DNA from 3 places in the Streptomyces sp. CNB091 genome. Region 2 is predicted to be linked to each of the others. Evidence: riboswitches for the same ligand, from Rfam matches in the RefSeq annotation. Region 2 holds a riboswitch; each other region holds the start of a gene.
What was found. Region 2 has a riboswitch for cyclic di-AMP ahead of D581_RS0103545 (LysM peptidoglycan-binding domain-containing protein). Riboswitches for the same ligand answer to the same signal wherever they lie in the genome.
Positions count from the first base shown of each region.

Region 1 (9,482 bases), on a different contig from region 2:
CTCGGTCGTCGGCGACATCGACCCCGAGCAGACGCTCGCCTGGATCGAGAAGTACTTCGGCTCCATCCCCTCCCACGACGGCAAGCAGCCGCCGCGCGACGGGACGCTGCCCGGGACCATCGGCGAGCAGCTGCGCGAAGTGGTCCACGAGGAGGTCCCGGCGCGCGCACTGATGGCCGCCTACCGCCTCCCCCACGACGGCACCCGCGCCTGTGACGCCGCCGACCTGGCGCTCACCGTGCTGGGCGGCGGCGAGTCCTCCCGGCTGCACAACCGTCTGGTCCGCCGCGACCGTACGGCGGTGGCGGCCGGTTTCGGACTGCTGCGGCTCGCCGGAGCGCCCTCGCTCGGCTGGCTGGACGTGAAGACGTCCGGCGGCGTCGAGGTCGAGACGATCGAGGCCGCGGTCGACGAGGAGCTGGCCCGGTTCGCCGCCGAGGGGCCCACTCCCGAGGAAATGGAGCGGGCCCAGGCGCAGTTGGAGCGCGAGTGGCTCGACCGGCTCGGCACGGTCGCCGGCCGCGCCGACGAACTGTGCCGCTACGCGGTGCTGTTCGGTGATCCGCAGCTCGCCCTGAGCGCCGTGGGCCGTGTCCTGGACGTCACCGCGGAGGAGGTGCGCGCGGCGGCCGAGGCGGCCCTGCGCCCCGACAACCGGGCGGTGCTGGTGTACGAGCCCATCGAGCCGGCGGACGAGTCCGACGGGTCCGACGAGGGCGCGGCAGCCACCGAGGGCAGCGACGCGCACGAGGGGGCGGACAAGTGAGCGACGCCGCCGTGACTGGAGTAGCCATGGAGTACCACCCGCAGCCCACGCCCGGCACGGCCCGCCCCTGGGCCTTCCCGGCGCCCGAGCGCGGCGCCCTGCCCAACGGGCTGACCGTGCTGCGCTGCCACCGCCCCGGCCAGCAGGTCGTCGCGGTGGAGATCTTCCTGGACGCGCCGCTGGAGGCCGAGCCCGAGGGCCTGGACGGCGTGGCCACGATCATGTCGCGGGCGCTCTCGGAGGGCACCGACAAGCACAGCGCCGAGGAGTTCGCCGCCGAGCTGGAGCGCTGCGGCGCCACGCTCGACGCGCACGCCGACCACCCCGGCGTCCGGGTCTCCCTGGAGGTCCCGGTCTCCCGCCTGGCCAAGGCCCTCGGGCTGGTCGCCGAGGCGCTGCGGGCCCCGGCCTTCGACGGGAGCGAGATCGAGCGCCTCGTCGGCAACCGCCTCGACGAGATCCCGCACGAGCACGCCAACCCGTCCCGGCGCGCCGCCAAGCAGCTCTCCAAGGAGCTGTTCCCGGCCACCGCCCGGATGTCCCGCCCGCGCCTGGGCACCGAGGAGACGGTCCGGCGGATCGACGAGAGGGCCGTGCGCGCCTTCTTCGACGCCCATGTCCGCCCGTCCACCGCGACGGCCGTGATCGTCGGCGACCTGACCGGCATCGACCTGGACGCGCTGCTGGCGGAGACCCTCGGCGACTGGTCGGGCAACGCCGGCCAGGCCCGCCCGGTGCCACCCATCACCGCGAACGACACCGGCCGCGTCGTGATCGTGGACCGGCCCGGCGCGGTCCAGACCCAGCTGCTGATCGGCCGCATCGGCGCCGACCGGCACGAGCGCGTGTGGCCCGCCCAGGTGCTCGGCACGTACTGCCTGGGCGGCACCCTCACCTCCCGGCTGGACCGGGTGCTGCGCGAGGAGAAGGGCTACACCTACGGGGTGCGGGCCTTCGCCCAGGTGCTGCGCTCCAGCGGCCCCGACTCGGGCGGCGCGGCCATGCTCGCGATCAGCGGGTCGGTGGACACGGAGTCCACCGGGCCGGCACTGGACGACCTCTGGAAGGTCCTGCGGACGCTGGCCGCCGAGGGGTTGACCGACGCCGAGCGCGAGACGGCCGTGCAGAACCTGGTGGGCGTCGCCCCGCTGAAGTTCGAGACCGCCGCCTCCGTCGCGAGCACGCTGGCCGACCAGGTCGAGCAGCACCTCCCCGACGACTACCAGGCCCACCTCTACGCCCGGCTCGCCGAGACGGGCACCGTGGAGGCGACCGCCGCCGTGGTCAGCGCCTTCCCGGTCGACCGGCTGGTCACGGTCCTCGTGGGGGACGCCGCCCGGATCGAGGAGCCCGTGAAGGCCCTCGGCCTCGGAGAGGTGTCCGTCGTCACCGGCTGACGCATGTGTGGCACACCGCCGCGAACAGGACCCCGACGAACGCGTATTCGTCGGGGTCCTTCCCTTTTTGGCTGATTAATCCAGTCCGTCCCCTTTGAGGGAGAGGCTGCCTGTCTGCCCTGTGGGATGTACGACAAATCCCCTGGTCCGTTTGGCGATGGGAAGCCGCCCGGCCTAGCGTCGGCTCGGCTGTCCGCCACCCGTATGCCGCAGCCGCGGCGCCGGACAGTCATCGCCGAGTCCCCGTCAGGCGCGAGCCTGGGGAGCCGGGGACCCACGCAGTCCCTGGGGTGAATCGGAGGCCCGTGCCGCGAGACCGGCGTGGGGCTCCGTAGGAGACCTTCCTGCTCCGAACCCGTCAGCTAACCCGGTAGGCGAGAAGGAAGGAAAGGATCAGCCCCTCCATGGCGTTCACCCGTGCCACCGGGAAGCACCGTGCCCCGAGCCGCCTCACGCGCCGGAGCGCCCAGGCCGCCGGCATCGCGGCTCTGGCCACCGTCGGCGTCCTCGGCTCGCCGGCCTCCCCGGCCCTCGCCGCGGACACCGAGGCCGCCCAGGTCGCCGACACCGGCCTCACCCAGGCCGTCGCCCTCGACGCCACTCTCGCCGAGCAGATAGACGCCCAGGCCCACGCCCAGAAGCAGCAGGCCGACGCGATCGCGAAGGCGAAGGCCAAGGCCGCCGCGGAGGCCCGCGAGAAGGCGGCCAAGGCCAAGGCGAAGGCGGAGGCCGAGCGCAAGGCCGAGGCCCGCGCCAAGGAGGTCCGCGAGGAGAAGGCCCGCGCCGCCCGCGCCGCCGAGCGCGCCCGCCTGAACGCCTTCCACCTCCCGGTCGCCGGCTCCCACGTCACCACCGGCTACAACGCCGGCGGCTCGCTCTGGTCCTCCGGCAGCCACTCCGGCGTGGACTTCCAGGCCGCCTCCGGCAGTTCCGTCGTCGCCGTCGGCGCCGGCACGGTCGTCGAGGCCGGCTGGGGCGGCGCGTACGGCAACAACGTCGTGCTCCGGATGACGGACGGCACGTACACCCAGTACGGCCACCTCTCCTCGATCGGCGTCTCCGTCGGCCAGAGCGTCTCCTCCGGCCAGCAGATCGGCCTCTCCGGCTCCACCGGCAACTCCACCGGCCCGCACCTGCACTTCGAGGCCCGGACCAGCCCCGACTACGGCTCCGACATGGACCCCGTCGGCTACCTGCGCTCCCACGGGCTGAACGTCTGACCCGCCCCGCGCGACCCCGTCCGAAGGCCCCGGCGCCCCCGGGGCCTTCGGCGATTCCGGCCCGTGGATATCCATGGATTCCGGCCTGCCATCGGAAATTGTGGCAGATTGCAATAGAGTCACGGAACAGACGTCGGGCGGCCGCGTTTCGCGGGGAACGAGGCGGAGGTTCGGGCATGCGCATTCCCGCGCATTCGGTATGCACGGCAATCCGTGACGACATCGTCTCCGGTGTCTACGAGCGGGGCAGCCGCCTCACCGAGGAGCTGCTGGCCCGCCGCTACGGGGTCTCCCGCGTCCCGGTCCGCGAGGCCCTGCGCACACTGGAGTCCGAGGGCTTCGTCGTCACCCGCAGACATGCGGGCGCCTGTGTCGCCGAGCCCACGGCGCAGGAGGCGGCCGACCTCCTGGAGGTGCGGATGCTCCTGGAGCCACTGGGTGCGGCCCGCGCCGCGCAGCGCCGCACGGAAGCCCACCTGAAGGTGCTCCGGGGCCTGGTCGGACTGGGCCAGGAGCGGGCTCGCCGTGGCGAGGGCGAGGATCTGCGCTCCCTGGCCGGCTGGTTCCACGAGACCCTCGCCCACGCCTCCGGCAGCCCCGGACTCATCGCCCTGCTCACCCAGCTCCGGCACAAGATCGCCTGGATGTACGCGGTCGAGCAGCCGGCCCGCCCGGTCGACTCCTGGGTCGAGCGCGGCGCGATCCTGGACGCCGTGGCGCGCGGCGACGCGGAGCGGGCGAGGGCGCTGACCGCCCAGTACGCGGAACGCGCCGCGGGGACCCACCGGCTGCGCCGCCCGCAACCGCCCGGGCGGCGCACCGCGCCCGTTCCCCGCGTGAGGACTTCGCAACATGACGTAAACATCGCGGGCGTGCGCAATTAACAGAAGAGTCGTAGACAAAGAGAAGTAATTGCGGGGCATTGTTTGTGCTGCCCGAAATTTTCGATGCGTAGCTCTTTCCCGAAAGCGAAAGAGCCGTGATCCCTCAGAGGGGTCACGGCTCTCGCACCTGTCGAATCCGGCCGGGCCGGGTCGCGTGGGTCAGACGGTCTCGGGGAGTTCTTCCAAGCCCTCGGCGACCAGCTTCGCGAGCCGGTCCAGAGCGGCCTCGGCGTCGTCCGCGTCGGACGCGAGCACGATCTCCTCGCCGCCCTGCGCACCCAGGCCGAGCACCGCGAGCATGGAGGCGGCGTTCACCGGGTTGCCGTCGGACTTGGCGATCGTCACGGGGACGCCGGAAGCCGTGGCGGCACGGACGAAGATGGAAGCGGGGCGGGCGTGCAGGCCCTCGGCCCAACCGACGTTTACGCGGCGCTCAGCCATGGTTCTGCCCTTCACATATCAACGGTTGTCTAGACCAGTCTCTCATGCAGTGCGTGGTGCTGTGCCCGGCCTCCCGCCCGGTGCTGTGCCCGCCTCCTGTCCGGTCCTGTGCTCCGGCGGCCCCGGTCCGGGCCCCCTCAGACTGCCCGGGCACCGATCTCTCCGCGACCGGGGTCCCCGCCGTAGGCTTTGCCCATGGAGCCCACGCCGGAGCAGAGTCCGCATCACGCGTACCCCGACCACTGGGAAGCGGACGTGGTGCTCCGCGACGGTGGCACCGCACGCATCAGGCCCATCACCACGGACGACGCCGAGCGACTGGTCAGCTTCTACGAGCAGGTGTCCGACGAGTCGAAGTACTACCGGTTCTTCGCCCCGTATCCGCGCCTATCCGACCGGGACGTGCACCGCTTCACCCATCACGACTACGTCGACCGGGTGGGACTGGCCGTCACGATCGGCGGCGAGTTCATCGGAACGGTCCGCTACGACCGCATCAACGACCAGGGCCGCCCCGCCTCCGCCCCCGCCGACGAGGCCGAGGTCGCCTTCCTCGTCCAGGACGCCCACCAGGGCCGGGGCGTCGCCTCGGCGCTGCTCGAACACATCGCCGCGGTCGCCCGGGAGCGCGGGATCCGCCGCTTCGCCGCCGAGGTGCTCCCCGCCAACAACAAGATGATCAAGGTGTTCCGGGACGGCGGCTACACCCAGCGCCGCAGCTTCGAGGACGGCTCCGTCCACCTCACCCTCGACCTCGAACCCACCGAGAAGTCCCTCGCCGTCCAGCGCGGCCGCGAACAGCGCGCCGAGGCCCGCTCGGTGCAGCGTCTGCTCGCCCCCGGCTCCGTCGCGGTCATCGGTACCGGCCGCACCCCCGGCGGCGTGGGCCGCACCGTCCTGCGCAACCTCCTCGCCGCCGGTTACACCGGCCGCACGCACGCGGTCAACCGCGCCTTCGACGAGGGCCTGACCACCCTCGACGGCGTCCCCGCCCACCGCTCGCTCGGCGAGATCGGCGAGCAGGTCGACCTCGCGGTCATCGCCGTCCCCGCCCACCGGGTCCCCGAGGCCGTCGCCGACTGCGGGGAGCACGGAGTCCAGGGTCTGGTCGTCCTCTCCGCCGGATACGCCGAGCGGGGCGCCGAGGGCCGCGAACTCCAGCGCGAACTGGTCCGCCAGGCACGCTCGTACGGCATGCGGATCATCGGCCCGAACGCGTTCGGCATCATCAACACCGCCGAGTCCGTCCGCCTGAACGCCTCGCTCGCCCCCGAGTCGCCCGCCCGCGGCCGGATCGGCCTGTTCACCCAGTCCGGCGCGATCGGCATCGCCCTGCTCTCCGGCCTCCACCGGCGCGGCGCGGGCCTGTCCTCGTTCATCTCGGCGGGCAACCGGGCCGACGTCTCCGGCAACGACTTCCTCCAGTACTCCTTCGAGGATCCGGACACCGACGTCGCCCTGCTCTACCTCGAATCGCTCGGCAACCCCCGCAAGTTCACCCGCCTCGCCCGTCGTACCGCCGCCGTGAAGCCCGTCGTCGTGGTCAAGGGGGCCCGGCACAGCGGGTCCACCCCGCCCGGTCACGCCGTCCCGGTCAGCCGCATCCCCGACGCCACGGTCTCCGCGCTGATGCGCCAGGCCGGCGTCATCCGGGTCGACACGGTGACCGAGATGGTCGACGCCGGACTCCTGCTGGCGGGCCAGCCGCTCCCGGCCGGACCCCGGGTCGCCATCCTCGGCAACTCCGAGTCCCTCGGCCTGTTGACGTACGACGCCTGCCTGGCCGAGGGGCTGCGCCCGCGCCCGCCGATCGACCTCACCACCGCCGCCTCCCCGCAGGACTTCCGGGACGCGCTGGCCGAGGCGCTGGCGGACGGCACCTGCGACGCCGTGATCGTCACCGCCATCCCGTGGGTGGGGGAGAACGGGGAGGCCGAGACCGGCGACGGACAGGTGCTGGCCGCCGCCCTCCACAAGGCCGTGGCCGGGGGCGCGGCCAAGCCGGTGGCCGTCGTCCACGTCGAGATCGGCGGCCTCGCCGAGGCGCTGGCCGCCGCGTCCAGCACCGCCGCGCCCCGCCCCCGCACGGCGACGCCCGCCGCCGACCGGACCCGGGCGGCCACCTCCTCCTCGACCGCCCCGGCCCCGAGCACGGACCCGGGCGCGCCCGCCGACCCGCAGGCGAGCCCCGCCCAGGCCCCGAGCCCCGCCCAGGCCACCCCCGGCCCCCCGGAAGCGAGCCCCGTCCCGGCCCTGCGCGCGCCCGCCGCCCCGCAGGCAAGCCCCGCCCCTGCCCCGAGCGGGGGCCCGGCTACCCCCGCCGCCCCGGAAGCGAGCCCCGCCCCGGAGACCGCCACGGGCCAGGGCCCCGGCCGCATCCCCGCCTACCCCGCTGCCGAACGCGCCGTACGGGCCCTCGCCGAGGCCGTGAAGTACGCCCAGTGGCGGCGCCAGGCGGCCGTGCCCGGCAGGATCCCCGAGTTCCTCGACGACACCATCGACGAGCCCGGGGCCGCCGCCCTGATCGAGGCACAGCTCGCCACCGCCCCCGACCCACGCGGCCGCCCGCTCACCCACGACGAGGCCCGCGAACTGCTGGGCCGCTACGGCATCGCCGTCCGCCCCACCCTCCCCGCCCCGGACCCCGGGGCGGCCGTCGCCGCGGCGGCCCGGCTCGGCTACCCGGTCGCCCTCAAGACCACCGCACCCCACCTCCGCCACCGCGCCGACCTCGGCGGGGTCCGCCTCGACATCGCCGACGAGGAGGCGCTGCGCCGCGCGTACAGCGAACTCACCGACCTTCTCGGCAAGCCCGCCGAACTGCTCCCCGTCGTCCAGGCGATGGCCCCGCGCGGCGTGGACACCGTCGTCCGCGCTTCCATCGACGCCGCCGCCGGGGCCGTCCTCTCCTTCGGCCTCGCGGGCGCGCCCTCCGAACTGCTCGGCGACACCGCGCACCGGCTGGTCCCCGCCACCGACCGTGACGCCGCCGAGCTGATCCGGTCCATCAGGGCGGCCCCGGTGCTGTTCGGCTGGCGCGGTTCGGCCCCGGTCGACACGACCGCGCTCGAAGAGCTGCTGCTGCGGCTGTCCCGGCTGGTCGACGACCATCCCGAGGTGGTCTCCGTCGCCCTCGAACCGGTCGTCGTCGCCCCGCACGGACTGACCGTGCTCGGCGCGAGCGTCCGGCTCGCCCCGCCGCCCGCCCGGAGCGACCTCGGTCCCCGCCGTCTTCCTAACTACTGAGACCCGCCGGCGATCGCCGGCGGGTCCGACCGCGGCCACCCACCGGGGCGTCCCCGGCAGCCACCGGTCCGCCGTAGGATGGTGCTCATGGCAAAGACCGGTACGACGACCCAGGGGCTGCGCGCGGCGATCGAGCGCAGCGGCTACTACCCGGCCCTCGTGGCCGAGGCGGTGGAGGCCGCCGTCGGCGGAGAGCCGGTCGCTTCGTACCTGGTGCACCAGGAGACCACGTTCGACTCCAACGAGGTGCGCCGCCATGTGACGGTCCTCGTCCTGACCGAGCACCGGTTCATCGTCAGCCACACCGACGAGCAGGCAGCCGACACCAGCTCCCCGACGCCGTACGCCACCACCTCCACCGAGTCGGTGAAGCTGGAGCGGATCTCCTCCGTCGTGGTCAGCCGCGTCGTGGCCAACCCGGAGAAGTACGTTCCGGGCACCCTGCCCCGCGAGGTCGTCCTGACCATCGGCTGGGGCGCGGTCTCCCGGATCGACCTGGAGCCCGCCGCCTGCGGCGACGCCAACTGCGAGGCCGACCACGGCTACACCGGCAGTTCCACCGCCGACGACCTGAGCCTGCGGGTCAGCGAGGCCGGCGACGGCCCCGACGCCGTGCGCCAGACCCTCGTCTTCGCCCAGTCGCTCTCCGAGGCCACGGCCGCCACCGCGGCGACCGGCCGCTGATGGCCCAGCCCGCCTGGCAGGACCCCGTCCCGCTGCCCCTCGACACCGCGCCCGTGCCGGAGTACGGCAGCGGCTCGCTCGCCGACCTGCTGCCGACGCTCGCCGCCGGACAGGAAGTGCCCGGCTTCACCGCCGCGATCCCCGAGCTGACCCCGGCCGACCGCAACTGCGTCTTCCTGATCGACGGCCTCGGCTGGGAGCAGATCAAGGCCCACCCGGACGAGGCCCCCTTCCTGCACTCCCTCCTCCCCACCTCGCGCGGAGGCACCGGCCGCCCCCTCACCGCGGGCTTCCCCTCCACCACCGCCACCTCGCTCGCCTCGGTCGGCACGGGGCTGCCGCCCGGTGAGCACGGCCTGCCCGGCTACACCGCGCGCAACCCGGAGACCGGCGAGCTGATGAACCAGCTCCGCTGGAAGCCGTGGACCGCGCCGAAGGTCTGGCAGCCGTACCCGACGGTCTTCCAGCTCGCCGACGCCGCGGGCGTGCACACCGCGCAGGTCTCCGCGCCGACGTTCGAGCAGACCCCCCTCACCAAGGTCGCGCTCAGCGGCGGTTCCTTCCTCGGCCGGCTCTCCGGCGAGGACCGGATGGACGTCGCCGCCCAGCGCCTGGCCGCCGGCGACCGCTCGCTCGTCTACACGTACTACAGCGAGGTCGACGGCAAAGGTCACCGCTTCGGCACCGACTCGGACGCCTGGCGCGGCCAGCTGATGTACGTCGACGGGCTCGCCCGACGCCTCGCCGAGCAGCTCCCGCCGCGCTCGGCGCTCTACATCACCGCCGACCACGGCATGATCGACATCCCGTTCGACGAGCAGTCCCGGATCGACTTCGACGAGGA
Region 1 covers NZ_KB898993.1:376,904-386,385, reverse strand. The annotation lists gene D581_RS0109850 (M16 family metallopeptidase) at 1-766, shown strand, start outside; gene D581_RS0109845 (M16 family metallopeptidase) at 793-2,163, shown strand; cyclic di-AMP (ydaO/yuaA leader) riboswitch at 2,387-2,554, shown strand; gene D581_RS0109840 (M23 family metallopeptidase) at 2,568-3,383, shown strand; gene D581_RS0109835 (GntR family transcriptional regulator) at 3,560-4,267, shown strand; gene D581_RS0109830 (HPr family phosphocarrier protein) at 4,427-4,708, opposite strand; gene D581_RS0109825 (GNAT family N-acetyltransferase) at 4,904-7,954, shown strand; gene D581_RS0109820 (DUF5998 family protein) at 8,042-8,638, shown strand; gene D581_RS0109815 (alkaline phosphatase family protein) at 8,638-9,482, shown strand, end outside.
Region 1: linked by a shared signal. The riboswitch ahead of D581_RS0109840 (M23 family metallopeptidase) and the one ahead of D581_RS0103545 (LysM peptidoglycan-binding domain-containing protein) in region 2 are both predicted to bind cyclic di-AMP.

Region 2 (9,482 bases):
TGTTGAGGAGGGGCAGCGCGCCGGTGGCCTTGAGGCCGACGAGCAGCTTGCTGGTGCCGACACTGCCCGCGGCGAAGAACACCTTGTCCGCCGTGACGGTCTTGGTGGCGGTCGTCCGGCCGACGGTGTCCAGCTGGTCGATGAGCACCGTGTAGCCGCCGCCGGGGGCCGGGGCGACCCTGGTGACCTGGTGGAGCGGGGAGATGGTGACCCGGCCGGTGGCCCTGATCCGGTCGAGGTAGGTCTTCTGGAGCGATTTCTTGCCGTAGTTGTTGCCGTAGAGGATCTCGGCGTCCAGGGCCGACTTGGGGACGGTCCCGGCCGCCTCCTGCTTCATGTAGTCCCAGTCGTAGACGGCGGGGACGAAGAGGAACGGGAAGCCGGAGCGCTGGGCGTGTTTCCGGCCGACCCGGGCGTACTGGTAGCAGTCGACGCTGTCGAACCATGCGGGGTCGATGGTGGTGACGCCCAGTCCGCTGTTGGCGCGCGGGTAGTAGGTGCTGTACATCTCCTCGGCGTTCACCGTGGGGAGGATCGCGCCGAAGTTCTCCCGGCGTGGGGTGACGGCCATACCGCCGTTGACCAGGGACCCGCCGCCTACGCCGCGGCCCTGGTAGACGGTGATGCCGGCGAACTCCTCGGCGTCCAGGATGCCGGTGTAGCGGTTGACGTGCCTGTCGATGGGGAAGCCGAGGAAGTTGCTCAGCGGCTGCTTGGTCCGGGTCCGCAGCCAGAAGGAACGGTCGTCGGGCCTGGTGGTGTTGGCGAAGATCTTGCCGTCCGCGCCCGGCGTGTCCCAGGCCATGCCCATCTCGACCATATGGACGTCGACGCCGGCCTGGGCGAGCCGGAGGGCGGCCACGGAGCCGCCGTATCCGGTGCCGACGACCAGCACCGGCACTCGGGCCCCGGAGCCGATCGGCGCTGCTGCCGCCCGGACTCCCGCCCACGCCGGTGCGGAGTGCCCGGCGATCACCGCAGCACCCAGAAGAGAACCTGTTCCAGAAATGAATCTTCGACGCGAGACACCCTTGGTCTCGCCATCCCGCATGGTGGTGTCGCTCATGTGACACACCTCACTCTCGACAGAGTGCAACAGGTTCTACTGTCGATGGGGTGGTAAGTCACTAGAAACTTCGGGGTAACTTCCCGGTACGCCCGAGGGGCCCCGGACCAGGAGGATGCTGTTGGCCGACAGCATCCATGAGGTCCGGGGCCCCTCGGCATTGGGCGCGCAGGGATCAGTAGGCGCCGAAGACGTTGTCGATCGAGCCGTACCGGTCCGCCGCGTAGTTGCACGCGGCCGTGATGTTGGCGACCGGGTCGTAGCTGTCGGTCGAGGTGCCGGGCACGTGGTAGGCCTGGAAGGTCGGGTCGATGACCTGGAGCAGCCCCTTGGACGGGGTGCCCTTGACCGCGTTGGAGTCCCAGTTGTTGATCGCGGCCGGGTTGCCCGAGGACTCGCGCATGATGTTGCGGTGGATCCCCTCGTAGGTGCCGGGGATGCCCTGCTCGGCCATGACCGCCAGCGACTCCTTGATCCAGCCGTCGAGGTCGTTCGTGTACGTGACGGCCTTCTCGGCGGCCGGAGCGGCCTTTGCCACGGGAGCGGCGTCGACGCGCTCCGAACGGTCGGCACGGTCCGCTTCGGCACCACGTGCGGCGGACGGGGAAGCCTTGGCGGCCTTGTCCGCCTTACCGCCCGAAGAGGCCGCGGCCTTGACTCCGAGACTCAGCTTGATACCGGGCTGAATAAGATCGGGATTCTCTCCGATGATCTTCCGGTTGCCTTCGTACAGCTTCTCCCAGCCGCCGCTGATGGAGTATTCGCGGGCGATCTTGGAAAGCGTTTCACCGGCCGTCACGGAATGCTGGGCGGGCGCGGCCTGCACGGCGGAATTCGCCTGGGGCATCGAGGCGGGCGCCACGGCCTGCTGCGGCGCCGCGGCGGGCGCGGGGGCGGCGAAGGCACTGGTGGCGCCGATCACCGGGAGGGCGAGGACGGCTCCACCGGCGGTCACGGCGGCGAGGCCGCGGCGCAGCGAGGTGGACGGGGAACGACGGTGCTTACCCTGTGCGGGCATGGGGGATTTCCTCTCCGGCGCCTGCGAGGTGAGCTGTCGGGTTCAGACGGGAGATGTCTGGCCGCACGCTCGTGCGACTTCACCCCAAGCCGTTCCGGTTATGGATCGGCGACTTACCTGGGTCCCCCGCTCCTGCCGTGCGTGAGTGGGTTTCGGATTCCCGGACGGCGGCAGGATTCGGCGTTCCATCCGGATTGACGGTGACCGTAGGCGAGAAACGTCGAACAGAACAAGCCCCGCATTCCGGATTCCCTTTTTCACGCAAGATCGAAAGGCGGAATCGCCGGATCGGGCCACTCCGTCACGTCGTCAACTTTCTTCGCACAGAAGGGAACCGATGCTTCCACTTCCGCGTCCGTCCGTCTCGGACGTGACGCTCACCACTCCCTCGCGGTGATGGCGAAAATGAGGCCACGGAAATGCCCCAGCAGCCCCAATAGGCCGCTTATCGATCAAAATGCCCAAAAGAAACAAATCGCCCATACCGGCACGAGAAAACGGGCCAATCGGACACTCTAGGCAGGGCCGATCGAAGGGCCCGCGGGGCGATCGCTTACGGTGTGCGGTGGAGACTAGTAAGCCAACCCTTACCTCCGACGTACGCTGTACCTGCCCGCGTTCGCCCGCCCTGAAGGATCACCACGCCATGACACGCCCCGTCCGCGTCGCCATTGTCGGAGCCGGCCCCGCCGGTATCTACGCTGCGGACGCGCTGCTCAAATCCGAGGTCTGCCAGGACCCGGGGGTCTCCATCGACCTCTTCGAGCGCATGCCCGCGCCCTTCGGCCTCATCCGTTACGGCGTGGCCCCCGACCACCCGCGGATCAAGGGCATCGTCAAGGCGCTGCACCAGGTGCTGGACAAGCCCCAGATCCGGCTCTTCGGAAACGTCAGCTACCCGCACGACATCGGCCTGGACGACCTGCGGTCGTTCTACGACGCGGTGATCTTCTCCACCGGCGCCGAGGCCGACCGGGCGCTCGACGTCCCCGGCATCCAGCTGGACGGCTCCTACGGCGCGGCCGAGTTCGTCTCCTGGTACGACGGGCACCCCGAGGTCCCGCGCACCTGGCCGCTCACCGCGGAGAAGGTCGCCGTGCTCGGCGTCGGGAACGTGGCCCTGGACGTGGCCCGCGTCCTGGCCAAGACGGCGGACGAGCTGCTGCCCACCGAGATCCCGGACAACGTGTACCAGGGCCTCAAGGAGAACAAGGCGCTGGAGGTACACGTGTTCGGGCGGCGTGGCCCCGCACAGGCCAAGTTCAGCCCGATGGAGCTGCGGGAGCTGGACCACTCCCCCAACATCGAGGTCATCGTCAACCCCGAGGACATCGAGTACGACGAGGGCTCCATCGCGACCCGCCGGGAGAACAAGCAGGCCAACATGGTCGCGCAGACCCTGGAGAACTGGGCGATCCGCGATGTCGGCGACCGCCCGCACAAGCTGTTCCTGCACTTCTTCGAGTCCCCGGTCGAGATCCTCGGCGAGGACGGCAAGGTCGTGGCGCTGCGCACCGAGCGCACCGAGCTGGACGGCACCGGCAACGTCCGGGGCACCGGTCGGTTCACGGACTGGGACATGCAGAGCGTCTACCGTGCCGTCGGCTACTACTCGGAGGAGCTGCCCAAGCTCCCCTTCGACGTGGCCTCCGGCACCGTGCCGCACGAGGCGGGACGCGTCATCGCCGGCGACGAGCACATGGCCTCGGTCTACGTCACGGGCTGGATCAAGCGCGGTCCGATCGGTCTGATCGGACACACCAAGGGCGACGCGAACGAGACGGTCGCCTGCGTCCTGGAGGACCGGGCGGCCGGCCGGCTGCCGGAGCCGGCCACGCCCGCTCCGGAGGCCGTCGAGGCCTTCCTGGCGGACCGCGGCGTCCGCTACACGACCTGGGAGGGCTGGCACAAGCTGGACGCCCACGAGCAGGCGCTGGGCGCGGCCCAGGGCCGTGAGCGGATCAAGGTCGTGGAGCGCGAGGGGATGCTGGAGGCCTCCGGCGCCTTCGCGCCGGCAGAGCCGCCGGCCGACGCCTGATCAACGCCTCAGCAGCGCCTGACCGGCAGGACGACTCTCAGGGGGCCGGATCCGGTGCGCCCGCCGTGGGCCCCGGGTCCGGCCTCCTGAACGTGCGCCACAGGTCGGGACCGGGCGCCCGGTCCTCCCGGGGCCGGCGGACCTCCGGGGCCCCGGCCCACCGGGCGGCGAGCAGGATCGCGATGTCGTCGGGGCGGTCGGTGGCCGCCCTGGCCTCTCCGATGACCTGGTCGGCCGTCTCGGCCAGGGGGACCGCGCCGATGCGTTCGACGGTGGCGCGCAGCCGCTCGATCCCCTCGTCGATGTCCGTCCCGGGGCGCTCGATCAGCCCGTCCGTGAACAGGGCGAGCATCGCGCCCGGTTCGAGGCGCATCTCCGTGACCGGATAGGCCGCCTGCCCGTCGATCCCGAGCACGATGCCGCCGGGCAGGTCCAGCACTTCCGTCCGGCCGTCAGCCCGCCGCAGCACGGGCTGCGGATGCCCCGCCCGTACGGCGCGGGCCACTCCGGTCACCGGGTCCAGCGCGATGTAGCAGCAGCTCGCGAACTGTCCCGGGTCGAGGTCGATGAGCAGCCGGTTCGTCCCGCTCATCACCTCCTGGGGATCGTGCTTGCTCAGCGCGAACGCCCGTACCGCACTGCGCAGTTGCCCCATGGTCGCGGCGGCGGAGACACCGTGTCCCTGTACGTCGCCGATGATCAGGGCGAGTTCGTGGCCGGTCTCGATGACGTCGTACCAGTCGCCGCCCACGTCCATGCCCTGGGTGCCGGAGAGGTAGCGCCCCAGGGTGTCCACCCCGTCCACCTCGGGCAGCCGGTGCGGCAGCAGGGCGTTCTGGAGTCCGCGGGCGAGGGCCGACTCGCTGTCGTAGCGCCGGGCGCGCTTCAGGGCCTGGGCGATGAGTCCGGCCAGTGCCGTCAGGACCGTGCGTTCCTCCGGGCTGAAGCCGCGAGGGCGGTCGAACCCGAGGATGCAGGAGCCGACGGGCCGCCCCGAGGCGATCAGCGGCAGGAACGCGCGGGCCCCGACGTCCGCGTCGATCGGAATGCCCGGGTAGGCCTCGGCCAGGCGCTGCATGGACTCGAAGAACATCGGGCGGCCCGTGGTCAGGGTCTCCACCCCGGGAATGCTGACGTCGAGCTCGACCCCTTCGAAACGGTCGAGGAAGCCCTTCGGGAACCCCGTCTCGAAGGCCAGATGGAGATGGCCCTCGTCCAGGAGGTAGATGGCGAGCCGGCGGCCGCCGAACGCGGGCAGCAGCTCCTCCGTGACCACCTCGGAGACCTGACGTGCCGTGACCGCCTCGGTCAGCGCGATGGCGAGGGCCACCGGCCGGTACAGCGCCGAGGAGCGGTCGGCGGTCGAGCCGATGCCGAGGCCGGGCGCGGTGACCGAGCCCGGGGCGTAGTCCGGCCGGTCGGTCTCCTGGAGGACGACGCTCACCCCGTCGTGGCCCGGGTACAGGGAGACCGACAGCCAGCGCGAGGGCGGGCGGCGGGCGAGGAAGTGGACGGGCTCGTCGGCCATCAGGGCGGCCCGGTAGTGGTCCTCGTAGGCCTCGTGCCCGAACCACGGCAGGGCCTGCCACACGACGTGGCCCACGAGCTCCTCCCTGGAGTGGCCGAGCAGCTCCTCGGCGAGGCCGTTCGCGTAGGTGATCCGGCCCAGCCGGTCGAGGGAGAGGACGCCGCGCGGCAGCCGGTCGGCGGCTTCCGCCACGACGGGCCCCGCGCCGAGGTCGACCAGGAAGCCGCTCAGACGGCTGGCGGACGCATCGCCGACCGGGTGCGTCCAGCGCCCGGACAGCTCCAGCAGATGGGACCGGCCGTCGGGGCCGCGCAGCCGCATCCGCCGGACGACCGGTTCGGCCGACTCCACCGTCTGGCGGGCCAGCGCCCACAGCCCGTACACGTCCTCCGGGACGAGCCGTTCGGCGAGCGCGTCCACGGTGCCCGGGAAGGCGGCGGGCTCGAAGCCGAGGATCGAGCAGAGTTCGTCGTCGGCGGCGACCTGCCCGGAGTGCAGGTCCCAGTCGAAGCGGCCGACGCGGACCGGGGGCGTGGTGGCGGCGGGCAGTTGCACGGGGACCGGCTCGGTCTCCCATACGCAGTCGACGCCCCGTTGGTCCAGATCGGTGAGCGCGTCACCGAGTCGGTGGCCCAGGCGGTGCAGCCGGTCGCCGTCGGCGGGGGCCACCGGCTGCCCCGGCGTGGAGGCCCGCAGGATCACCAGCACGCCCAGGCTCCCCCGGGGTCCGGTGATCGGCACCCACAGCGAACCGAACGGGAACGGCAGTCCGGCCATCAGCTGCGGGAACCGGCGCATCGCCTCCTCCGCGTCGGAGAGCAGCACGGGCCGGCCCGAGCGGTAGGCCTCGGACAGCGGGAAGGGCCGGTTCACCTGCATCCGCCACCAGGGCCGGAACAGCGGTCCCGGCAGTCCGGCGAGCACCGCGAGCCGCAGGAGCCCGGGCGTCCGACTGCGGAGGTAGACGCCGCCCGCGTGGCCGTCGCTCGACTCGACGGCGCTGACTAGGGCCTGCGCGAGTACGAGGGACAGTTCGTCGGGCACTCGGCCACCCTCGTGTCCCCCGGCCGCGGCCCCATTTCCGGCGGGCGGGGGATGCCGGGGCGTTCCGTGCCGGGTCACACAGCCAGCATGCTCCCGGTGCCGGGTACCCCGCACCTCCGGCGACCGGCCGCCCCCCGACGGCCGGTCGTCGGACGCGGCCTCAGTACAGCTTGGCGACGGCGGTGCGGGTCGTGTTCCTGAAGCCCTCCAGCGGTGCGCCGTCGAGTTCGCCCAGCTGCCCCCACTCGACGACGGTCACGGCCCTGCCGTCGCGGCCCACGGAGTAGAGCCCGATGTCGGTGGAGCCGACCTCCGGGTAGGACGTGTCGATGCTGTAGACGTGCGCGCCCTCCTCGATGTCGACACGGCCGTGGTAGAGTGCCTCCCCCTCCAGGCCGGGGTCCTGCTCCTTCAGCCGGTCGAGGCAGGTCTCCAGGGCGCTGCGCAGCTCGGCGGCGAGCGCCTTGGCCCGGGCGGTGGTGGTGGCGACCGTGATGGTCTGGCGGGCGCCGGTGTCCAGTTCGGTGCGGAAGTCCCGGTGGCGGGTGCCTGACGCCGGGGCGATGCCGGCGGTGCACACCGACCCTTCCGCGGGCACTCCCTGGCGTACGGGGCCGGCCGTCCAGGGTGTGGTGGAGGCCGGCAGCTGGCCCGCGCTCAGGAACTTCGGCTGGACGGGAGCGGGGGCCGGCGCCGCGGCGGCGGGCGCCTGGGCCAGTGCGGTGACGGCCAGGCCGGCGGCAGCGGCGGTCAGGACTGTGGTGCGAAGGGTGCGCATGGTGAGGTTTCCCCGTTTCGGATGGTGCGGTCAGGTGGTCGTACGGCGTCGCGCCGAGGCGTGCGGAGCCCGCTGAGGGGCCCTGCGGCAGCGGTACGGGAACGAGCACCAGCCTGGGCCGCCGCCCAGGACGCGGACAAGCGCGACACGGGTTCCCGCCGGGCTGGAACCGTCCCACCCCTGGTGACGTGGGTGTTCTCGGGGGGCTGGAACGCCCTGGAACGGCTGTGGGGGAGGTCGAGCGTGTCGGGTGACGCCGAGGGGGCCGCGCGGGTGGTGCTGGCGGAACGGCTGAGCGCGCTGCGGGAGCGGTCGGGCCGGACGTACGCGTCGCTGGCCCGCCGGATCGGGGTCAGCGGCTCGACGCTGCACCGGTACTGCACGGGGCGGACGGTGCCCGCGGAGTTCGCCCCCGTGGAGCGGCTGGCCCGCCTGTGCGGCGCACCGGCCGGGGAGCGGGAGGCACTGCACCGTCTGTGGATCCTGGCGGACCGCGAACGCCTCGATCGCCAGGGGGCGGCGGAGGGGAAGCCGGAGGAGAAGGCTGACGCTGAGCCTGGGGCTGGGACTGGGACTGGAGCTGGGACTGGAGCTGGGACTGGAGCTGGGACTGGGACTGGGGCTGGAGCTGGGGCTGGGGCTGGAGCTGGAGCTGGGGCTGGAGCTGGAGCTGGAGCTGGAGCTGGGGCTGGAGCGGAGGCGGATCCGGCGGAAGTCGTGCCGGTGGACGGATCAGCAGGGGAGACGGTGTCGCCCGGGCGGGGGCCGGCGCTGCCCCACGACGCCGGAGCCGGGCCGTCCGGCGGAGCTGTGTCCGGTCCGCCGCCGGCCGCGGCCCACGAGCCGTCCGGCCCCACCGGCCCTCGCCCGGGGCCGGCTTCCGTCGCCGGTGAGGTGGCCACGATCGACGGGACGCCTCGGGGGCCGGGAACCCGCTCGCGTCGAGCACGCCGGTACGGGCAGGGGCTCGGTGTCCTCGCCGCCGCGGTGCTCACACTCACCCTGGTCGCGGCCTTGGGAGAGACGTCGCTCCCGGGCGCGGACCGGCGCCCGTCGGTGGCCCAGCGGCCGGACGGGCCCCCGGCGCCCGGCCCGCAGCCCTCGCCTTCCGGCTCCCTCACGCCCGGGAAGCCGCAGGGCACGCCGAGCGCCTCCCCGCGCCGATCGCCGTCCGGCGGCGCCCGGCCGGCGACCGTGCCGCCCGGCGTCGAACAGCGCGGGGAGGCGCTCCCCCGGGCGTCTGCGGGTTCGCCGGGCCCGAAGACCGTACGTGTGCCGTTCACCTGGACCGCCGACGACCACGTCTGGAAGAACGGCTGCGACCACTCCTACCTCGTCGACCGGGCGCCTGCCGCCGTCCCGCCGCCCCCGGTCGAGGCAGACGCGGCGTCCTGGGCCGGAGCGCTCGGCGCGGTGCACGCGGGCGAGGCCGGTGTCCGGATCACCTTGCAGGGCAAGGACGAGCGGGCCGTGGTGCTGGAAGCCCTGCGGATCCGCGTGGTCGAGCGTCGTTCGCCGGCGGAGGGCCGGGTCTACCGGATGAGCTCCGGCTGCGGCGGTGCCCTCACCCCGAGGATGTTCGGCGTGGATCTCGACGCGCCCCGCCCCGTCGCCCGCTCGGTCGCGGGCAACGACTCGGGCGAGCCCATCGAGGCGGTCACCTTCCCGTACAGCGTCTCCGTCACCGATCCCGAGGTCCTCCTGATCACGGGTCGCACGGTCGGCTGCGACTGCGACTGGGTCGCGGAGCTGACCTGGAGCGCCGGCGGCCGGTCGGGCACGGTGCGCATCGACGACGGCGGGCGGCCGTTCCGTACGAGCGGGGTGCGGGGGCGGCCGGTGCTCGACTACGACACGGGCACCGGCCGCTGGGTGTCGGTGCCGGACGCCGGGGAGGCCGCGTCCTGAAGCGGCGGCCTCCGCGCGGAGGCGCCCGGGGGCGGATGCGCCCATCCTGGTGGGGGGCGGACTGCCCGCCGCGGACCTGTGCCGGCCGCGGACGCTTGTGGT
Region 2 covers NZ_KB898990.1:819,577-829,058, reverse strand. The annotation lists gene D581_RS0103550 (GMC oxidoreductase) at 1-1,066, opposite strand, end outside; gene D581_RS0103545 (LysM peptidoglycan-binding domain-containing protein) at 1,242-2,084, opposite strand; cyclic di-AMP (ydaO/yuaA leader) riboswitch at 2,088-2,242, opposite strand; gene D581_RS0103540 (FAD-dependent oxidoreductase) at 2,731-4,122, shown strand; gene D581_RS0103535 (SpoIIE family protein phosphatase) at 4,160-6,694, opposite strand; gene D581_RS0103530 (hypothetical protein) at 6,855-7,472, opposite strand; gene D581_RS01000000136785 (helix-turn-helix domain-containing protein) at 7,716-9,380, shown strand.

Region 3 (9,482 bases), 510 kb from region 2:
TCACCGAGCTTGCCGACTTCGTGGTGGTACGAAAGAGATGACAACGCTTCGCATATGACTCGCAGTCGCCGGCCGGCGCCCCTCGCCGGGCGCCGGCCGACGGTGACCCCAGCACAGCAGAGAACCGACTGCACGTAAGGGGAAGCTCATGACAGCGACGACCGACGGATCGACCGGGACCGCGAACCCCGAGGCCACGGCCCACGATCCGACCGACACCACAACCGCCGCGGACGACGTGACCGTCGCCGCGCGCCGGGCCGCGGAACGCTCGGTGGAGCACCTCCTCGGGAGACAGGACGAGCAGGGCTGGTGGAAGGGCGACCTCGCCACCAACGTCACGATGGACGCCGAGGACCTGCTCCTGCGTCAGTTCCTCTCCATCCAGGACCCCGAGACCACCCGGGCGGCCGCCCTCTTCATCCGTGGCGAACAGCTCGGCGACGGCACCTGGAACACCTTCTACGGCGGACCGGGCGACCTCTCCGCCACGATCGAGGCGTACGTCGCGCTGCGGCTGGCCGGGGACCGCCCCGACGAACCGCACATGGCCCGCGCCTCCGGCTGGATCAGAGAACAGGGCGGCATCGCGGCCGCCCGCGTCTTCACCCGCATCTGGCTGGCGCTGTTCGGCTGGTGGAAGTGGGACGACCTCCCCGAGCTGCCGCCCGAGCTGATGTTCTTCCCCAAGTGGGTCCCGCTGAACATCTACGACTTCGGCTGCTGGGCCCGGCAGACCATCGTGCCGCTCACCATCGTCTCCGCCAAACGCCCGGTGCGTCCGGCGCCCTTCGCCCTGGACGAGCTGCACACCGACCCGGCCCACCCCAACCCGCCCAGGAAGCTTGCCCCGCCCGCCAGTTGGGACGGAATCTTCCAGCGCCTCGACAAAGGGCTGCACCTCTACCACAAGGTCGCCCCGCGCCCACTGCGCCGCATCGCGATGAACCTGGCCGCCCGCTGGATCATCGAGCGCCAGGAGAACGACGGTTGCTGGGGCGGGATCCAGCCGCCCGCCGTCTACTCCGTCATCGCCCTGCACCTGCTGGGCTACGACCTCGACCACCCGGTGATGAAGGCGGGCCTGGCCTCGCTCGACCGGTTCGCCGTCCGGCGCGAGGACGGCGCCCGCATGGTCGAGGCATGCCAGTCGCCCGTCTGGGACACCTGCCTCGCCACCATCGCACTGGCCGACGCCGGACTGAGACCCGACCACCCCGCCTTGGTGAAGGCCGCCGACTGGATGCTGGCCGAGGAGATCACCAGACCCGGCGACTGGTCGGTGCGGAAGCCCGGACTCGCCCCAGGAGGCTGGGCGTTCGAGTTCCACAACGACAACTACCCGGACATCGACGACACCGCGGAAGTCGTCCTGGCGCTGCGCCGGGTGCGCCACCCCGACCCCGCCCGCATGCAGGCGGCCATCGACCGCGGCGTCCGCTGGAGCCTCGGGATGCAGTCCCGCAACGGCGCCTGGGGCGCGTTCGACGCCGACAACACCAGCCCCTTCCCCAACCGCCTGCCCTTCTGCGACTTCGGCGAGGTCATCGACCCGCCGTCGGCCGACGTCACCGGCCATGTCGTGGAGATGCTCGCCGTCGAAGGGCTCGTGAACCACCCCCGTACCCGCGCGGGCATCGCGTGGCTGCTCGCCGAACAGGAGGCGTGCGGAGCATGGTTCGGCCGCTGGGGGGTCAACTACGTATACGGCACCGGGTCCGTGGTGCCCGCCCTGATCGCCGCCGGACTGCCCGCCGGGCATCCCGCGGTCCGCCGGGCCGTCGCCTGGCTCGAGTCCGTCCAGAACGACGACGGCGGCTGGGGCGAGGACCTGCGCTCCTACCAGGAGGAGAAGTGGATCGGGCACGGTGAGTCCACCGCCTCCCAGACCGCCTGGGCGCTCCTCGCGCTCCTCGCCGCCGGCCGTCGTGACACCCGCCCGGTCGCCCGCGGCGTCACCTGGCTGACCGAGGCGCAGCAGGCCGACGGCTCCTGGGACGAGCCGTATTTCACCGGGACCGGCTTCCCCTGGGACTTCTCCATCAACTACCACCTCTACCGCCAGGTCTTCCCTCTCACCGCTCTTGGGCGCTATGTGTACGGCGACCCGTTCGCCGACCGCGCGACCGCGGCCGAGGGGGCCTGATGGGCGATCCGAGACGGCCGGGGAGTCCCGCGACGCCCCTGCTGGTCGCCTGCGCGCTGGGCATCGAGCAGGTGGCCCTGCGCAGCGGCAGGGGTGCCCCGGGCCCGGTCCGGGTCCTGCGCACCGGCATGGGCCCCCGGGCGGCGGAGGCGGCCGTGGCGCGTCTCCTGGGCCCCGGCGGGGTCCCCGACGCCGCCGTCATCGCCTCCGGCTTCTGCGCCGGCCTCGCCCCGGGGATGCACCCGGGGGACCTGGTCGTCGCCGAGGAGACCCGGGACGCGGACGGCACCACACCCTGCACGGGCACCGGCGTCCTGGTCGCCGCGCTGGCCAGGGCCGTTCCGGGCGGTACCGTCCACACCGGCCCGCTGACCGGCTCCGACCACGTCGTACGGGGCTCCGAACGGGCCGCGCTGCGAGCCGGCGGGGCCATCGCGGTGGACATGGAGTCCGCCGCGACGCTGCGTACCGCCCTGTGTCACGGGCCGCGCCCGGTTGCGGCCGTCCGGGTGGTCGTGGACGCTCCAGAGCATGAGCTCGTCCGTATCGGCACCGTACGCGGTGGAATATCGGCGTTCCGCGTTCTTCGTGCCGTCCTTCCGGCTTTCTACGAATGGCACCGATCCTTAACGCTCCCCAGGAGGTGAGCCAGATGGCCATGCCGCTCCGTCAGTCCATCAAGGTCGCGACGTATCTCCTCGAACAGAAGCTCCGCAAGCGTGAGAAGTTCCCCCTGATCGTCGAGCTGGAGCCGTTGTTCGCCTGCAACCTCGCCTGCGAGGGGTGCGGGAAGATCCAGCACCCGGCCGGTGTCCTGAAGCAGCGCATGCCGGTCGCCCAGGCGGTGGGCGCGGTGCTCGAATCCGGCGCTCCCATGGTGTCCATCGCCGGTGGCGAACCGTTGATGCACCCCCAGATCGACGAGATCGTGCGCCAGCTCGTCGCCAGGAAGAAATACGTCTTCCTCTGCACCAACGCGATGCTGATGCGGAAGAAGCTCGACAAGTTCACCCCGTCCCCGTACTTCGCCTTCGCCGTGCACATCGACGGACTGCGCGAGCGGCACGACGAGTCGGTCGCCAAGGAAGGCGTCTTCGACGAGGCCGTCGCCGCGATGAAGGAGGCCAAGCGGCGCGGCTTCCGGGTCACCACCAACTCCACCTTCTTCAACACCGACACCCCGCAGACCATCATCGAGGTCCTCAACTACCTCAACGACGACCTGCACGTCGACGAGATGATGATCTCTCCCGCCTACGCCTACGAGAAGGCCCCCGACCAGGAGCACTTCCTCGGCGTCGAGCAGACCCGCGAGCTGTTCAAGAAGGCCTTCGCGGGCGGCAACCGGGCCCGCTGGCGGCTCAACCACTCACCGCTCTTCCTGGACTTCCTGGAGGGCAAGGCGGACTTCCCGTGCACCGCGTGGGCGATCCCCAACTACTCGCTCTTCGGCTGGCAGCGCCCCTGCTACCTGATGAACGACGGCTACGTACCGACGTACCGTCAGCTCATCGAGGAGACCGACTGGGAGAAGTACGGCCGGGGAAAGGACCCTCGCTGCGCCAACTGCATGGCGCACTGCGGCTACGAGCCCACGGCGGTGCTCGCCACGATGGGGTCCCTGAAGGAATCCCTGCGCGCGGCGAGGGAGACCATCAGCAGCAACCGCTGAGGCGGTGTCCGACGAGGTACGGCCGGCCGCCACGGTTCTCCCGGGGCGGCCGGCCCTCATGGCGCAGCACACCCGAAGGGAAGAGCGGGCGATGACGGACGGCGGATCCCAGGGCTTCGACCTGGCTCGGCTCCTCGCCGAGCGCGGGGCCGAACGGTACGACCTGCACGCACGCCACCTCAACCACCAACTGCCGCGCATGCTGCACACCATCGGCTTCGACAAGGTCTACGAGCGGGCCGAGGGCGCGTACTTCTGGGACGCGGAGGGAAACGACTACCTCGATATGCTCGCCGGGTTCGGCGTCATGGGCCTCGGCCGTCACCACCCCGTCGTCCGCCAGGCCCTGCACGACGTCCTGGACGCCCAGCTCGCCGACCTCACCCGCTTCGACTGCCAGCCGCTGCCCGGACTGCTCGCCGAGAAGCTCCTCGCCCACAGCCCGCACCTGGACCGCGTCTTCTTCGGGAACAGCGGCACGGAGGCGGTCGAGACGGCGCTGAAATTCGCCCGCTACGCCACCGGGAGGCCCAGGGTCCTCTACTGCGACCACGCCTTCCACGGGCTCACCACCGGCTCCCTCTCGGTCAACGGGGAGAGCGGCTTCCGCGACGGCTTCGCCCCCCTGCTGCCGGACACGGCCGTCCCGCTGGGCGACCTGGAAGCGCTGCGGCGGGAGCTGAGGCGGGGTGACGTCGCGGCCCTGGTCGTGGAGCCGATCCAGGGGAAGGGCGTGCACGCCGCGCCGCCGGGCTATCTGCGCGGGGCGCAGGAACTGCTGCACCGGCACAAGGCGCTCCTGATCGTCGACGAGGTACAGACGGGCCTCGGCCGGACCGGGGACTTCTACGCCTACCAGCACGAGGAGGGGGTGGAGCCCGATCTGGTGTGCGTCGCCAAGGCGCTCTCCGGCGGTTATGTGCCCGTCGGCGCGACCCTCGGCAAGGACTGGATCTTCCGCAAGGTCTACTCCTCGATGGACCGGGTCCTCGTCCACTCCGCGAGCTTCGGCTCCAACGCCCAGGCGATGGCGGCCGGGCTCGCCGTCCTGACGGTGATGGAGGACGAGGAGACCGTCGCCAACGCCCGGCGCACCGGCGACCTGCTGCGCGAGCGGCTGGCCGCCCTGGTGGACCGCTACGAGCTGCTGCACGAGGTCCGCGGGCGCGGGCTGATGATCGGCATCGAGTTCGGCAGGCCGTCCTCGCTCAGGCTCCGCAGCCGCTGGACCATGCTCCAGGCGGCCCGCAAGGGCCTCTTCGCGCAGATGGTCGTGGTGCCGCTGCTCCAGAGGCACCGGATCCTCACCCAGGTCTCCGGCGACCACCTCGAAGTGATCAAGCTGATCCCGCCGCTGGTCATCGGGGACGCCGAGGTGGACCGTTTCGTGGCGGCCTTCACGTCCGTGATGGACGACGCGCACAGCGGGGGCGGACTGATGTGGGACTTCGGCCGGACGCTGGTCAAGCAGGCCGTGGCCCATCGCTGACCGGCTTCCGCGATGGGACGATGAGAATTGCCTCTGAGGCAAGTTATTTGCCTCAGAGGAAAGATCCTGGCCCAATGGAGCCATGAACCCTCCGGACGAAGGGGCGCCGGACGAGCTCCCCGGCGTCGCACCCCGACTGCGCGACCTGCGCCGCGACCGCGGCCTCACCCTGGAGACCGCCGCCGGCCGGGCCGGGCTCTCCCCGGCCCATCTCTCCCGCCTGGAGACCGGCCGCAGGCAGCCCTCGCTGCCGATGCTGCTGGGCCTGGCCCGTATCTACGGTACGACGGTCTCCGAGCTGCTCGGCGAGCAGCCTCCCGAACGGGACGCGATCGTCCGCGGCGGCGGCTTCGAGGGGGCGGAGGCCGACGGCTGGATGTACCGGCAGGCAGGCGGATCCGGTCGCGCGATGCAGGCGCTGCGGGTGCGCGTTCCGCACGGGGCCCAGGGCGACCTGGTCCGGGTCCATCCCGGCGAGGAGTGGCTGTACGTCCTGGAGGGGCGGCTGCGGATCGGGCTCGGCGACACCGTCCACGACCTCGAACCCGGCGACAGCGCCCACTTCGACTCGCTCACCCCGCACCGGATCGCGGCCGTCGACCGCTGCGGCGCGGAGCTGCTCTTCGTCCACTCCCTGCTCCAGAGCCCCGCCGCCGAGCTGTGCCTCGGCAACGCCCTCCACGCGCGCTGAACCGGCCGTCCCGGCCGGCTCCCTCCTTCGCTCCACCGGCCGCGAGGCCGACAGAGAGGACCGTCATGTCCGATTCCGAGCACTACGACCCGCTGGGCCCCGGCCGCCGCCCGAACGAGGACCCGCAGGAGAAGCGGATGCCGCGCGGTGTCATCATCCGCCTCTTCGCCTACCTGGTGGCGGGCCACGTCATCGCGGGCTTCCTCTACCTGCTCTTCGTGGTGGCCGGGAGCAAGTGACGCCGGGCGGACGACCGACCACCCCCGGACGGATCGCCTCCCGTCCGGGTCAGCCCTGGTCGAGCAGGCGCTCGCGCAGCCGCTCCCGGGTCTCGGGGGAGACCTTCAGCCCCTCCGACAGGTAGCGGTCCGTCGTTCCCCAGTTCTCCTCGATGGCCGTGAAGGCCGCCGCGAGGTAGGCGGGCCGCGCCCCGAACAGCGGGTCCAGCAGCTCCAGCACCTCGGGCGACATGCCGGTGCCGGACGCGTCGGAGCGCTTCACGGCGTAGCGGCGGTGGAGGTCGTTGGACTTGAGGTAGTCCTCCTCGACCGCCTCCGGCTCGACGCCGACCGCCAGCAGGGTGACCGCGATCGAGAGACCGGCCCTGTCCTTGCCCGCCGCGCAGTGCATCAGGGCGGGGACGCTGTCCTCGGCCAGGGAGTGCAGCACCCGGCTGTGCTCGGCGGTGCGGTCCAGAATCGTCGCGCGGTACATCCGGATCATGCGGTCGACGCCCTGGCCGTTCGCGAGGGCCGAGCGCAGCTGCTCGATGTTTCCGTCGCCCACCAGCCGCCAGAACTCGGCGCCGTCGGCCGGGTCCGAGAGCGGAATGCTGACATTGCGGACACCGGCCAGCTCGATGTCGTAGCCGTCGAGCCGGTGGTCGGCGGAGTGGCGGAAGTCGAAGATCGTGTGCAGCCCGAGCCCGCCGAGGAAGGCCGCGTCCTCGGCCGTGGCGTGCGCCAGGTGGCCGCTCCGGTAGAGCCGCCCGAAGGCGGTGCGCCGGCCGTCCGCGGTGGGGAGCCCGCCCACGTCGCGGAAGTTGCGGACTCCGGTCAGCGCGGTCTCTGTCGGCGGGACCTGCGGCACCTGCTGCGTCACGGTGGCTCCTGGGATCTCTGGCGTCGGCGCGGCTCGCCGGCGAGGGCGCTCCCGTGACGATACGACATCGATTCGACGGAAAATCATCACGGTCGAGAGCTCCGGTGCGGGGTGCCGAGACGTCCAGGCTGACCCGGCGTCAGGGGGGAGGTTGACCCAATGTCCGTATTGGTGCATTTCGCAGAACATGCCCCGCTAATGGGGGAGATGGGATTTCGGAGGTGAGCGGGATCATATCCGTGACGGTCCGTGGTGGGCGCGCCCCAAGGCATTCCCGTTGCCCGCACGGAAATCCAAGATCCGTAATCCACGGAGTGTGACGGGAATTCCGGGGCGATAGTGAACCGATGATTCCGGCGAGCAACCGATGGCTTGTTCAGCTCGTCCTGACTCGTTTACGGTCGCCGCAATCCGGACGGACCGCCTAATCCTGCCGCCGCCCGGAATTCGCACCCACCCACTCACGCGTGGCAGGAGCGGGGGAACCAGGTAAGCCGCCGATCCGGAGCGATCCGGACCGGCTCGGGGTGAAGTCGCCGCAACGCGACCGGGCATCTCCAGCCCGAACCCGACAGCTCACCTCGCAGGCGCCGGAGAGGAACTTCCCATGCCCGCAAAGGGTAAGCACCGTCGTCCGAAGTCCGGCCCGATCTCCCGCGGCGTCCTCGTCGCAGGGACCGGAGGCGCCGCACTCGTCCTCCCGCTCATCGGGGCCACCGTCGCGAACGCGGCGGACCAGGCCGCTCCGGCCGCGAAGTCCGCCGCCGCCTCGGTCGCCGCCGCGCACAGCGCCCCGGCCGCCGCCCCCGCCGCGTCGAAGGCCACCCCGAAGACGTACGCCGTCGTCTCCGGCGACTACCTGGCGAAGATCGCGGCCGAGCACCAGCTCAAGGGCGGGTGGGAGAAGCTGTACCAGGACAACCGCTCCACCGTCGGCGAGAACCCCGGCCTGATCCACCCGGGCATGAAGCTGACCCTCGGCGCCCAGGGCTCCGCCCCGGCCGAGAAGTCCGCGGCTCCCGAGGCCGCCCCGAAGAAGGCCGCGCCGAAGGAGGCCCCGAAGGCGGACACCGTCTCCGCCGACGACTCCGAGGGCTCCGGCAGCTCCTCGCGGACCGGCTCCTCCGAGGCCACCGGCTCCGGCTGGTCCGCCCCGCTGGCCAGCGCCAACGTCACCACCCAGTACCGGGCTTCCGGCGCCAGCTGGTCCAGCGGCTACCACACCGGCTCGGACTTCCAGGCCGCCTCCGGCACCCCCGTACTCGCCATCGGCCCGGGCACCGTGGTCTCGGCCGGCAACAGCGGCTCCTACGGCAACGAGGTCGTCATCCAGCACGAGGACGGCATGTACTCCCAGTACGCCCACCAGTCCTCGCTCAACGTCTCCGTCGGCCAGACCGTCACCGGCGGCCAGCAGATCGGCCTCTCCGGCTCCACCGGCAACTCCACCGGCCCGCACCTGCACTTCGAGGTCCGCACCGGCCCGAGCTACGGCTCGGACATCGACCCGATCGCGTACCTGCGTCAGCACGGCGTCTCTGTCTGACGTCTTCGTCCGACGGCTCCGTCCGACCGGACGCGGCGAGAAGTGATCGAGGGGCGGTGCGCGGCGGCGCACCGCCCCTCCACTTATTCCGGCTTACCAAAAACTGACCGGGTGGTCTATCTCACCACCCGTCAACCCCGTATTACGGTCGCGTAGGTCACATCGCACGATGCAGGATAAGTGCTTGTGGCAGACGATTCGAGAAACAACCAGCAGCACACCATCGGGTCGTACGCGGCGATTGGCGACAGTTTCACCGAGGGCGTCGGCGATCCCGGCCCCGACGGGACGTATCTCGGCTGGGCGGACCGCTTCGCGGTGCTCCTCGCCGACCGGCTCCCGGCCCCCGAGGGGGCGACCGGCCCCCTGGACTCCCCGCACGGGGACTTCCGCTACGCCAATCTCGCCGTACGAGGACGTCTCCTCGACCAGATCGTCGAGGAGCAGATCCCGCGCGCCAAGGAACTGGCCCCCGACCTGGTCAGCTTCTGCGCGGGCGGCAACGACATCATCCGGCCCGGCACCGACCCCGACGACCTCGCCGAGCGCTTCGAGCGGGCGGTCGCCGACCTGAGCAACGCCGTCGGCACGGTCATGGTCACCACCGGCTTCGACACCCGGGGCGTTCCGGTGCTGCGCCACATGCGCGGCAAGATCGCCACGTACAACGTCCATCTGCGGGCCATCGCCGACCGCTACCACTGCCCCGTGCTGGACCTGTGGTCGCTGCGTTCCGTGCAGGACCGGCGCGCGTGGGACAACGACCGGCTGCACCTGTCGCCCGAGGGCCACACCCGCGTGGCGCTGCGCGCCGCCCAGGTCCTCGGCCACGACGTG
Region 3 covers NZ_KB898990.1:305,278-314,759, forward strand. The annotation lists gene D581_RS0101280 (polyprenyl synthetase family protein) at 1-41, shown strand, start outside; gene shc (squalene--hopene cyclase) at 149-2,146, shown strand; gene D581_RS0101290 (phosphorylase family protein) at 2,146-2,793, shown strand; gene hpnH (adenosyl-hopene transferase HpnH) at 2,799-3,818, shown strand; gene D581_RS0101300 (aspartate aminotransferase family protein) at 3,910-5,307, shown strand; gene D581_RS0101305 (helix-turn-helix domain-containing protein) at 5,390-5,998, shown strand; gene D581_RS1000000141520 (DUF6126 family protein) at 6,064-6,237, shown strand; gene D581_RS0101315 (tyrosine-protein phosphatase) at 6,287-7,099, opposite strand; cyclic di-AMP (ydaO/yuaA leader) riboswitch at 7,544-7,704, shown strand; gene D581_RS0101320 (M23 family metallopeptidase) at 7,707-8,645, shown strand; gene D581_RS0101325 (SGNH/GDSL hydrolase family protein) at 8,832-9,482, shown strand, end outside.
Region 3: linked by a shared signal. The riboswitch ahead of D581_RS0101320 (M23 family metallopeptidase) and the one ahead of D581_RS0103545 (LysM peptidoglycan-binding domain-containing protein) in region 2 are both predicted to bind cyclic di-AMP.